Regions from separate parts of the Vreelandella sp. ssv genome, predicted to be linked through region 3. Evidence: predicted binding sites of a transcription regulator. Region 3 holds the regulator's gene; each other region holds the start of a gene.
The links. Region 3 encodes FliA, which starts transcription of late flagellar genes. Its sites were predicted from a motif close to CTAAAGTTNNNNNNNNNNCNGCCGATA; they were not measured.

Region 1 (4,197 bases), 2.0 Mb from region 3:
TCGCGGTTAATTCTAAAGACCACATGTCATCCATCGCCTTCTCTATGGCGAAGCTGCAGGTTGAACTGGGCCAGACCGATGCGGCTATCAATAACCTAAAAAATGCTCAAATGACCGCGAACAAAATAGAAGATGGCGAGCTTAAAGATGAAATTGATGAGCTGCTTGGAAAACTGACGGCGGGTTAAATTATTAAGCTGCTGTTTTGAATGTTATTCACGTTAGACATAAATGCACATGAAGCTTGATTGTGCTGGGTTTGCCTAAGACTAGGGACACTATCTTGACCAATAATGATATTTTTCGCCGTATACGCTACACCTTCGATTTAAAAGACAGCACCATCGTGGATATCTTCGCCTTGGCAGAGGTCAGCGTGGCTCAAGAGCAGGTCACTGCCTGGCTGAAAAAGGATGAAGACGACGCCTTTGTGACGATGAAGAACAGAGAGCTGGCGGCATTTCTGAACGGTTTTATTAGCTTTAAGCGTGGGAAGCGCGAAGGCCCCCAGCCTGCGCCAGAATCGCAGTTGAACAACAATATGGTGTTCCAGAAGCTGCGCATTGCGCTGAATTTAAAGGCTGAAGATATTCTGGCTATTTTTGAGCTGGCTGGTTTTCGCTTAAGCAATCATGAATTAAGCGCGTTTTTCCGCAAGCCAAGCCACAAGAATTATCGCGAGTGCAAAGATCAGGTACTGCGAAATTTCTTACTCGGCATCCAGCTTCAGTTACGCCCCAATCAACAACATCCCAGTGCGGAAGCATAACTGCCTAGCACAGCGTTAATAATCTGTATCGCCTCAGAGGCAAGGGGGATTAGCAATGGTCATCTCTTGCCTTATCAATCATGCTGCAACCGTGGCCAGCTATTACTTTTTTACGCACACAAAAATTGCATTGCCTGAGAGGCTGCTCCAGGGAGTGATTGTTTCATAATCGTGCTCAAACACATGCACTTCAAAGTACGGCGCTAGGAGGTCGATTAACTCCGCAAAGCTAACCGCCACCATGGGGTGCTCGTCGTTCCAGACCTGTGTCTCTTCTGCGTTGGTCTTCTCAATACTGAGCCTAAGCGACTGCTTTTCACCCTCCCCTCTGTAGTGCCAGCCCGAACGGAACGTGAACATATCCTCTGCTTGTGTGGCGCTGTGCTTAACAGATAAGCCGTTATCGATTTTGTCTTTATCGACCGCGTTAAAACAGAAAATACCGCCAGACTTGAGCGCGCGGTGCACGCTGGACATGCACGCTTCTAGCTTCTCAATCCCGTCGTTGTAGTGAATCGAGTATAAAAAACACGTAATTAAGTCTTGGGGGGCGTTAACTTCAAAATCACTCATGTCTTGCCGCGTAAATTGAGCTTCCGGGCAACGCATAGCGGCGATATCCAGCATGGGTTGATTGATATCAAGCCCACTGCTTAGGTAGCCAAAATCAATGAAATGACGCACGTGGGGGCCGGTACCACAGGCTAAATCGAGGTGGGTCGTTCCGTCGTTACCGAAGATCTGATGCAGTCTACGAATGGCATCGCTTTGCGCTTGGTAGTCAATATCCACGCACATCAAATCGTAGTAGCCAGAAAGGTCGGTATAGAGCGCGTTGACGGACATAGTAGCCTAATGGTGAGCACGGAAATAAGGGGGTGGCGCATAGTAAACGAGCGGATAGGGTTTGAGAAGCAGGTATAGCTTGGAGCTCTATTGTTACGCAATTACATCCCGCGGCCCTAAAGAAACCCTGACAATTACCGATAGATATCTAAGACCATCACGTTTTCTCTGGTCGTTGCTAAATACCACGAGAGCCCTCTATGCCCAGTATATTTACATTTATCTTCGCCTCCGTACTCCTCACTCTATCTACTCACGCTCATGCAAACACTAATGAGGCAGAAGCGGCGGCATTGGCGTGGCTAGAGGCTATTGATGTTGGAGAATATGAGCAAGCATGGGAATCTTCATCCAGGCTGTTACAAATACCATTGTCTCCTAATATGCTGGCCCGAACCATTGATGCTGCGCGCCGTGATTTCGGTGGTGTTCAATCCAGACGTCGAATAGGGGTCATCCGTGAAACCTCAATGCCAGGGGCTCCAGCGGGTGACTATACGGTTTTCACGTTCCAAACGCGTTTTGAAAATAAGCCGCAAATTATTGAAACTATTACCCCTCACTTGGAAGAAGGAATGTGGAAAGTAAGCGGCTACTATGTGAATTAGTCTTCGACTACAAAACCCGTTACAACCCATGCAGCTTTAAATTACTTTCACGCCGGTTGTGCGTGTTGCGCGCATAAATTCCCTATCGACACTATTCATGGCGAAGCTCAACGCGAGTGCTAAGTTATGTATATAACCCTCGGCTTTGAAAGCGGCCAATAGATTAATGCCAGGAATATAGCTTCAAGGTGCCGAGTGTGGGGAGTGATGATGGCTGCCCTTTCTCTCAAATCGCGCTGGTTCTGGCTATTGTTGGCCAGCTTGCTAGTGGCTGCGCTGTCGTTCACTTGGCAGGCTGTTGCGCAAACTAATCCTTCCAATGCTTTAGTTCTTAGCATTGACGGTGCTATTGGTCCGGCTACCAAGGACTATTTAGAGCGCGGTCTACGCAAGGCTCGCGAGCAGGGTAGTGAGGTAGTGATTGTTCAACTCGATACCCCAGGTGGGCTGGTAGACACCACCCGGGACATGATTCGAGTAATGCTCAATTCAGATATCCCTGTCGCAATGTATGTGTTTCCCAGCGGTGCCAGAGCGGCTAGCGCGGGTACCTATTTGCTCTATGGTAGCCATGTGGCCGCGATGGCCCCATCGACTCATTTAGGCTCTGCAACGCCGGTACAAATGGGCGGTGGCGGGTTGTCTGGCGGCGGTGCTGAAGAGGATGAAGACGCAGCAGACCAGCCGGGGCGTGAAAGCAGCGCTATGGAGCGTAAAGTGATGGAAGATGCGGTGAGCTTTATCCGCAGCCTAGCGGAACGCCATGGACGCAATGCCGACTGGGCTGAAGATGCCGTGCGCAATGCGGTTAATCTCACTGCCAGCGAGGCGCTGGAGCAGAATGTCATCGATGTGGTAGCACGTGATGTCGACGACCTGCTAGCACAGATCAATGGCATGACAGTCATCATGGAGCGCGGTGACTACACCCTTTCTACCGATAATCTCACCATTGAACGTTTTGATCCGGATTGGCGCACGCAAATCCTGTCACTGATAACCAACCCCAATATTGCGTACTTTTTAATGATTCTTGGTTTTTACGGGCTGATATATGAGCTTGCCAGCCCGGGAAGTCTATTTCCGGGCACCATCGGGATCATTTGCTTGCTGTTGGCTCTGTTTGCGTTTCAAGTGCTGCCGATTAACTACGCTGGATTAGCACTAATCGTAGTGGGATTGGCACTGATGGTGGGGGAGGCGCTCATGCCAAGCTTTGGCGTGCTGGGGGCCGGAGGCATTGTCGCCTTTGTGCTCGGGTCGGTCATGTTGATGGATGCCGAGTATCTCTCCATTTCATTGCCGCTTATCGTGGGGGTGGCACTGGTCTCAGGAGGCCTGATGCTCTGGACACTGGTACGCTTTGCAAAGCTTCGTCACCACCCGGTACATACTGGCGCGGAGCAGTTGATCGGCGCAATCGCCATTGCTCTGGAGGATTTTGAAACCAATGGCCATGTGCGCTTACACGGCGAGCGTTGGAATGCGGTAAGCGATGTTCCCGTTAAGCAGGGCGAACAGCTGACAGTGGTTCGCCTTGAAGGGTTGACGTTATACGTTTCGCCCAACTAGGGCCCGCAGCTGTCGGGGAGTTCTACGTGATAGTCCATCTGCTAGTGGAGGTGCCCCATGATTATTTCGTATTTGGTTCCTGTCGTACTGGTGTTGATGCTGATTGCTGCCTCGATCCGAATTCTGCCAGAATACAAGCGCGGCGTGGTGTTCTTTCTCGGTCGGTTTCAGAAGGTCAAAGGTCCTGGGCTAGTGATTGTAATTCCCGCCATTCAGAAAATGGAGGTGGTGGACCTGCGCGTCATTACCATGGATGTGCCGGAACAGGACGTGATCTCTCAGGATAACGTCACCGTTAAGGTTAATGCGGTGCTTTATTTCCGCGTCGTCGATCCAGAAAAGGCGATCATTCAAGTCGAGAATTTTACCCAGGCGACCAGTCAACTGGCGCAGACCACGCTA
Region 2 (4,197 bases), 840 kb from region 3:
ATCAGCAGTGTTGTCGGTGGGGATGGCTTTAATGTTTTATCTGATATAGGTATCTCTCTCCAAGTGGATGGCAAGCTAGTTATTGATGAAGATAAATTAGATAGTATTGTTACAAATCAGCCAGATAAAATCGCGAGTTTTTTCGCAGGGAATAGCGAAGAGGGCGGCATGGCAGGTCAAATTACCGCGTCACTTGAGAGCCTTGTCGGGTCAGACGGTCGTCTTGAAAACGCTATCAGTGCATCTGAAAGGCGCGTTGATTCGTTAGAAGACCGTTTCACTACCACTGAAAGCCGTATTGAACAAACCGTAGAGCGTTATCGAACCCAGTTCCAAGCAATGGACGGTATGGTGGCACAAATGAATCAAACCAGCGCCTACTTAACCCAGCAGTTTGCAGCACTGGGACAGCAAAACCAAAGTTAAATAGATAAAAAGCTAAATTAGCTTCATGTGAAATGCCTGGCACAATGTGCTGGGCATTTTTTTGGAATAGCCTAAAAAGTCATAGCCGCTAAAGTTTTCCCCTCCACAGCCGATAATTCCCATAGATACCTTTATCTACTACTTATAAGGAACTGAGTCATGGCTTCGATAACTGCACTTGGTGTGGGTTCTGGTCTGGATCTCTCTGGCTTGGTGGATCAGCTTAAAGCGGCCGAACGCCAAAAGCTTGTACCTATTCTAGAGCAGCAAAGTGCTCAGAAAACCAAAATATCTGCTTATGGGCGCCTAGAATCAGCGATGGATAGGGTGCAAGCCTCTATTGCTGCGCTGAATGAGGCCTCTACGTTTAAGCAGCAAAAAAGCACCGTGACGGGCGATGGCGTATTGGCGACCGCAGGCGAAACCGCGAATGCCGGGCGCTATGAAGTGACCGTTACCCAATTGGCACGCGCAGGCAGCGCTGCTTCTAATAGCGTGGCGCTAGACCAAGAACTAACAGCAGCCGATGCAACGCTGACGCTTAACTTCGGTGCTGGCGCTACGCAAACAAGCTACGACGTTGCTATTTCAGCAGGTAGCACACTGGCTGATGTTCGTGACCAAATCAACGCGGATAAAGAGGCTGGTGTCACTGCTTCTATCGTAAATGATGGCACCGGGTACCGCTTAGCGCTGAGCTCAAAAGAGACGGGCCAAGATGCTTCACTGGAGAGTTTCTCAGGCTTGGCATCGCTGACCATGGATGCAGCCACCCAACGTTCAGGTCAAGACGCCGAGCTGAATGTCAATGGCATTGCTATCACCAGTAAAACCAACCGCGTTGAAGAGGCCATCCAAGGCGTAACGCTTGACCTCACGGCGGTGTCTGGTGATCCCGTTACGCTGTTGATTGAGCGTGATGAAGGGGCGCTGAGAGAGGCGATTGATAATTTTGTAAGCAACTACAACGAAATGAAATCCACCGTTGATCGAATGACGGCATACAACGGTGAAGGCGAAACATCAGGCGAATTAGTGGGCGACCGAACTGTTCGTACGATTGAAGACCGCCTGCGCCGGGATATAACAGACACCCTCGGCACCGGCGATCTTTCACGTCTTTCACAACTGGGCATCGCCATTGATGAAAAGGGGCGATTAAAGGTCGATGAGGATAAGTTGGACGATGCAGTCGCCAACAACCCCGAGGGGCTATCTGCCTTCTTTGCGGGCGAAACCGAAGAAGGTGGCTTTGCAGGGCGCTTAAACGCCACGCTTGAAGCCATCACTGCAGAAGATGGCATTATTCAAAGCTCGGTGAATAGTGCGGAGCAGCGAGTTGACAGCCTGGATGTGCGTAAGCTGCGTATGGAAGCAAGTATTGAGCGAAGCACTGAGCGTTACCGCAAGCAGTTTGGGCAACTGGATGGCTTGATCGCGCAAATGAACTCTATGAGTAGCTACCTCTCCCAGCAGTTCAGCGTGCTGAGTAATATGCAGAATAATAATTAAAATGCTTTACAGTAATTTACATAAAAAAGAGTAATTTTTTCTAAAGAAATCGGTGGGCCTGCCGTTAATTATAATAACGGCGACGCAAGCGCCGCTAAGCAGGCCACATGGCCAGTTAAATTTCGAGGAGCACTCACATGTCTGTAATCAACACTAACATTACTGCCCTGATTGGCCAGAACAACCTGTCCAACTCACAGGCCATGCTAGCTAAAGCGCAAGAGCGTCTATCATCTGGCCTGCGCATTAACAGCGCGTCAGACGATGCTGCTGGCCAAGCCATTGCCAACAAAATGACTGCCCAGATCAAAGGCATGGATCAAGCTAGTCGTAACGCTAGCGACGGTATCTCTTTGGTTCAGACCATGGAAGGTGGCCTTGACCAAATCAACGACAACCTACAGCGTATTCGTGAGCTAGCGGTACAAGGTGCCAACGACACCAATGCTGCAGAAGATCGTGATGCCATCGTAACCGAGATTAACGAGCGGTTAGCTGAAATTGATCGTGTGGCTGAAAGTAACAACTTCAACGGCACAAGCCTGCTAAATGCTAGCGGTAGTCTGAGTATTCAGGTGGGCTCCAATACTACTGACCAAGATGTTATTGCTGTAAAAACCGTTGATGCGACTGGCGCAGGTCTGGCACTAGACGGAGCTAGCGGTGGTGTAGTTACTGCTGGTGCTGACAGTTTAGTGTTTGCTGCTGTGAGTGGTAGCGAACATACTAGCTTCCAAAGCCTAGTTGATGCGGTTGATACTGCAACTGAAACGCTAGATACCAATCGCGCAACTCTAGGTGCTACGCTTAACCGCTTTGATTCGGTAATCGATAATCTGGCGACCACGTCTACGAACCTTTCTGAAGCCCGTTCGCGTATCGAAGATGCCGACTACGCGGTGGAAGTGTCTAACATGACGCGCGCTAACATTCTCCAGCAGGCTGGCACTTCCATGCTGGCACAGGCTAACCAGACGCCGCAGTCTGTACTGTCTCTGTTGGGCTAATACCTTAGTTGGTAATATGTTGAAAGAAAGTAATAACGGGGCCAATAGGCCCCGTTTTTTTGCTTGCTTCAACACCTGAGCGGTACTGATTGCTAGAACATCTACTTAAATACATGCGCATTCGCGCCTTTGCCCACAGCTCTGCCAAGGTAAGCTAGGTACATTGCCACTTCTCTGTGTGAGCCGCTTCATGGTTAAGAACTCTTCTTCATCTGCTACTCAAAAACGCAAACCCCGAATATTATGGGCTAACCCATTCTGCTTGCTAGATTCCTCTAGCGGGGCCAGCATGACTGTGCGGCAAATGTTATTGCAGTTGGTAGCTCATGGCTATGATGTCAAAGTGCTTGGTGCGACCGTATTCGATAACCCAAAGGGAATGAGAGAACTAAAAGAGCAATTTCAAGACCTTAGTGCCCACCTGCACCAATTGATCGAAGCCCAGGACGGCCCACTAACCCACCAATTGGTGGTCAGTTATAGCCACAACCGTAACCACTTTACGACTCATGAAGAAGGGCTTTGGTACAATCAGTACCTCTATATGCTGGATTCATTTAAGCCTGATATTGTGTGGTTTTACGGCGGCCAAACCCTAGATATGTTAATTGCCGACGAGGCACGTGATCGAGGTCTTCAGGTCGCCTTCTACTTGGCTAATGGCAGCTACAAAGCACCACGCTGGTGCCGTGATGTGAATCTGATTCTAACTGACAGCCAGGCAACGGCGGATATGTACCGTAAAACGGTAGGATATGCGGCTAAGCCAGTGGGCAAGTTCATTGCTTCAGAAAGCTTTGTCGCGGAGGAGCATGAACGTCAACGCCTATTATTTGTTAACCCTAGTTGGCAAAAAGGCGCGAGCATATTTGTGCAGCTAGCCGAAAAGCTGGAGCGAGAAAGGCCTGATATTGAGTTAGAAGTAGTTGAGGCGCGGGCCGACTGGTCGGCTGTACTGCGGGAAACCACCCAGAAAATGGGTAAACTGCGTAATTCATTGAGCAATGTGACCGTTACTGCAAACACAAGTGATATGCGCGTCCCTTATGGCCGAGCCCGTGTGATAGTGGCACCTAGCCTCTGGTGGGAAAGTTCGGGACGTGTATTGGCAGAGGCCATGCTTAACGGCATCCCAGCACTAATTACCAACCGCGGTGGTATGCCAGAAATGGTTGGCAACGCCGGTATCGCCTTTGACTTCCCAGTCGTCTGTTATGAAGAACCCTACCAGCAGCTGCTCAGCGACGATGAG
Region 3 (4,197 bases):
GCAGTTCCTCTTGATGAGTCGATTCAGCCAAATGCATCAACCGCTCGTTCACCGTCCCCAGTAGACGGCGTTTTCCAAGAGGGTTAAGTGGCTCAATCTCAACAATGACTTGCTTATCTTCTCGGTAAGCATGCAGTTGAAAACGTACGCTGCTGTGTTTAGGTCGAATAAACGCCAACGGCCCGGGCAGGCGCTGCTGCCCCTGAAGCTCACGACGCACTCGCTGGCTAAGACGTTTTCCCAACACGCAGGCAAGACTTAACTTCCCGTTTTCAGGGCATTCTATACCGGTCAAGCGGGTGAAGTTTGTGCTGGTAGCTTGAATACGTCGGCAATCAACATCTAATACCAACAAAGCACCAAACGACTGCAATAGCGGGCGGTACATGGACACAGGCGTGGCCTCAAGAATCTATTCACCCTTCGACCTGCTGCCTGAGCAACAGCTCTACGCGCCGGTTGGCCGCTCGGCCATCTGCGGTTGCGTTCGGTTCCATGGGTTGGGTATCAGCATAGCCGACAGCCCGCATACGAGAAATATTGAACCCTTGGCGCTCTAAATGCCGTACAACGGCGATCGCCCGCGCTGATGAAAGCTCCCAGTTAGAGGGGAAGCGGGCTGTCGAAATGGGTACGCTATCGGTATGGCCTTCTACCGAAATTTGCCCGTCAAAACCGTTGAGCACATCCATAAGACGTTCGATAACGCTACGCCCCTGAGTGGTCAACACTGCTTGGCCGCTGGGAAATAACAAGCTGGTATCAATTCTCAGCGTAACGCCTTCGCGGCCTTGCGATACGCTTACACCAGGAATATTGAGCCCAGCAAACTGCGGCTGCAATCCTTCGTGGCGGGGCTTAATACCGGTGGCCAGAGACGCTAGCGGCAACGATGATACAGCGCTAGCTGAACGCATGAAAGCAGTATCAGCGGCTTCACCGCCACCCGGGGGCGTCATCGAAAGCAGTAGCACGAAAAGCGTGATGAGCAGCGTCAGCACATCAAGATAGCTGGTTAGCCAACCCTCATCACCATCGCCTGGCGATGGTGTCATTTCCAGTGCATGGCGTGTATCACGGTCTAACATGGTGGCTATCCTTTAGCCGCCGAGCTCACCGACGAGTCAGGTCTTGGCTTGACACTATTATCACGAATTTCATCGTGGTAATTAGCCACAAAAGAGTTAAGGGTTTCTTCAATAAACGAGGGCAAACGACGTTTGGTAATCAGTGAAATACCTTCCAGCACCATGTTCATGGTAATCAACCGCTCTTCGGTACGCCGCTCTAGTTTCACTGCAATCGGCTTAAACACTAAGTTAGCGAGTAAAATGCCATAAAAGGTGGTCAGCAGTGCCACCGCCATGCGGGGGCCGATCACCTGCAGATCGCCAGCATCCATCACCTCCAGCATATTCACCAGTCCCACCAAGGTACCGATCATGCCAAACGCGGGGGCATAGGTGGCCATGGTACGAAATATTTGTGCTTCGGCATGCTCACGTGCTTTTAGGCGGGCAATGCGCCAGCGCAGCATGTCAAAAATCTCATCCTCTTTAGTGTTGGCAATCACCAACTGGATGCCGGTGCGTAAAAAAGGATTGCGCGTATGCTCCAGCTCACGCTCGACCGCGCGCACATCCCCTTTAAACCAGAGTCGCGACATATCCACCAGTTCGCGGATATCGTCACGCATATAGGTATTTTCACGCCGGAACACCAAGCCCACCAAACGTACGACACGGAGCACTTCTTTTAGCGGATAACTGATAAAGGTCGCCGCCAATGTACCGGTCACCACAATGGCCAGCCCCGGTAAATTGATGAAGCTTTCGGGGGACTCTGCGGTAAAAAACAGCACGCTCACCAGCAGCAGTATGCTGGCAAATATGCCTATTAACGTCGAAGGATTCATCCACGGCTCCTTGCCGGTCACAAGTGAGTAAACAAGAGGTGTTATGCGGAGTCGTGTAAACGCGCGCGTAAACGACTCACGGCTTGGCTATGCAGTTGAGAAACGCGTGATTCCGTTACACCCAACACAGCCCCTACTTCCTTGAGGTTGAGCTCTTCCTGGTAATAGAGCGCCATTAACAACTTTTCACGCTCGGGCAGCGCTTCTATTGCGTCAATCAAGGTTTGCCGCTGCTGGCCATCTAGCAACTGTTCAAACGGTGAATGACTCAGCTCGTTACTCACCGGCTCACCGCCATCGGCCACCAGCTCTTCAAAGGGCAGCAGTTGACCGCTATTAGTGTCATTGAGAAGCTGCTGATATTCACTCAACGGCATCTCAAGATGGTGGGCAATTTCGCTCTCTTCCGGTGCTCGACCCAGCTGTTGTTCTAATTGACGAACGGCGCTATCTACCGCTCGTGCTGAGCGGCGAACGCTGCGGGGCAGCCAGTCTCGAGTGCGCAACTCGTCCATCATCGCACCACGAATACGCTGGCTGGCAAAGGTCGCAAACGTCGCGCCTTGAGTAGCATCAAAGCGACCGAGCGCTTCTAATAGCCCTACCATCCCGGCTTGAACAAGGTCATCGAGCTCAATGCTGGCTGGCAAACGGACCTGAAGCGTCAAGGCCTGACGTCGCACCAGTGGCATGTATTGCGTCAACAGCTCACTCTGTTTGATTCTGCCTTGTGCTGTGTACATCCTCTCGCCTCGCGGCTATACAGCCTTCACTGATAGTTCACAATCATTTGCAGCCCCTGCACACGAACCGGCCGCTGGCCGGGGCGTAAGGCAAAGCGAAAATGCAATGGCGCATCTGCCGCTCGCCCCGCCAGTGCGGTGGTTGAGCCACGCATACCCGTTAACGCAACGCACTGCTCAGGATGGCATAACCAGGCGTTTAACAGCGCATCGGGGGGATATTGAAACTGCCACTGAATACGCTCAAGCTGTCCTGATCTAAGAGTAGCAACGGCGGGAGGGGCAGCGGTTTGACTAGCACTTGTCCGATCACTCATCGCCACCATCAGCCCGGGGATCTGGGTACTCCAACTACCGCTTGCCGCCTGAGCACTCGCCGCTAACCCTGTCAGTAGCAGTCCGATTAGTAGTAACGCAATCTGCACCTTCACTCCTCTTGATAACCAGCTTAGCATGCTTGGTCTCCTCGGCGGAGGTCACTCATCGTGCAAGTACCAGTAGTTCCATATTTAAGTAGTACTCGGCGGCTCCACGCAAGTTATCAAGCAACCCCTGGCGCGGCAAATGTGGCTCGTGAAGCGCCAGTAAACGGCGCGGCCCACCCCGTTCATTTAGCTGACGTAATGTCCGGTACATAGCGGCAAAGGCATCGGCATCGCTGCTGATCCAAAGTGCCCAACGGCTGTATTGATCACACAACTGAGCCAGGTCAGACGTTTCTGCCATGGCGATATGTATGTCCCAGTCATCAGGATCACCGGCCCAGCTTCGACCTAGCGTAGACCATTGCCCCAAGCGGGCTTTAACCTTATTCACCTGGGCTGCACCACTACCCGGCAATCCGACCACAATCAGCGGAATTTTAGGCTGGGGCGGCGCCATCGCTGCTGGTTCTTCGGCCATTGCTGCGGTCGGCGTTAAAAGAGAAGCAATCTGTTCAGGTTCAGACACATGCTCTGCCGCCGCAACATCAACAGCTCCCTCAGCCTGCTGCTGTTGTCGCTGCAGGTTGGCCCACTTGCGCAGTCCCGAGGCTTGATCTTGTTCGCTCACGCCACGCCCTCGCGACTAATACTGCTCATTTGGCGAATCGCATCCCGCGCCATAAATGCATAGACCAGCGCATCAAGCATACCGGTATCGCGACGGCGTCGGCTCGTGCCCGTCAGGTTGAGCAAGTCGCCGCGCAGTGTCTGCGCTCCCTCATCATCAGCGACATCGAGATGCCCCGCGACCGATGCCATACCGCTGGCCATTAACAGGCGTACTTCGGCGTTTACATCACCGCTATCGGCCTCTTTTAACTGCTGCCACGCGCGGCGCGTCAACGCTGCTAAACCGTCGCTCTGCAGTTGCGTTATCAGTAGCGAGAGCACCTCTGCTCCCAGCCGTGCCGGGGTAAGCCAATAACGCCGCGCCACGACTTTGGCACTTTCAGGGTCGCGAATTTCCCCACACCAGGCGAGCAGAGAAAGGCCGGAGGCGTCCTCTACTTCGGCGTAAGCGGTCCAAAGCTGCACGGGCTGTCCTCGAAAACGT

Region 1: the regulator FliA is predicted to act here: its motif matches at 1,732-1,758, upstream of AC5TBW_RS11065 (DUF4019 domain-containing protein).
Region 2: the regulator FliA is predicted to act here: its motif matches at 1,979-2,005, upstream of AC5TBW_RS16190 (flagellin N-terminal helical domain-containing protein).

Annotation. Positions count from the first base shown of each region.
Region 1 covers NZ_CM182545.1:2,407,883-2,412,079, reverse strand. The annotation lists gene AC5TBW_RS11080 (tetratricopeptide repeat protein) at 1-188, shown strand, start outside; gene AC5TBW_RS11075 (YehS family protein) at 284-769, shown strand; gene AC5TBW_RS11070 (class I SAM-dependent DNA methyltransferase) at 872-1,615, opposite strand; gene AC5TBW_RS11065 (DUF4019 domain-containing protein) at 1,816-2,223, shown strand; gene AC5TBW_RS11060 (NfeD family protein) at 2,434-3,795, shown strand; gene AC5TBW_RS11055 (slipin family protein) at 3,853-4,197, shown strand, end outside.
Region 2 covers NZ_CM182545.1:3,552,502-3,556,698, reverse strand. The annotation lists gene fliD (flagellar filament capping protein FliD) at 1-426, shown strand, start outside; gene fliD (flagellar filament capping protein FliD) at 586-1,938, shown strand; gene AC5TBW_RS16190 (flagellin N-terminal helical domain-containing protein) at 2,076-2,945, shown strand; gene AC5TBW_RS16185 (glycosyltransferase) at 3,235-4,197, shown strand, end outside.
Region 3 covers NZ_CM182545.1:111,511-115,707, reverse strand. The annotation lists gene AC5TBW_RS00540 (sensor domain-containing diguanylate cyclase) at 1-388, opposite strand, end outside; gene AC5TBW_RS00535 (OmpA/MotB family protein) at 417-1,088, opposite strand; gene AC5TBW_RS00530 (motility protein A) at 1,094-1,915, opposite strand; gene AC5TBW_RS00525 (RNA polymerase sigma factor FliA) at 1,957-2,658, opposite strand; gene AC5TBW_RS00520 (flagellar protein FlhE) at 2,685-3,113, opposite strand; gene AC5TBW_RS00515 (hypothetical protein) at 3,139-3,711, opposite strand; gene flhF (flagellar biosynthesis GTPase FlhF) at 3,708-4,197, opposite strand, start outside.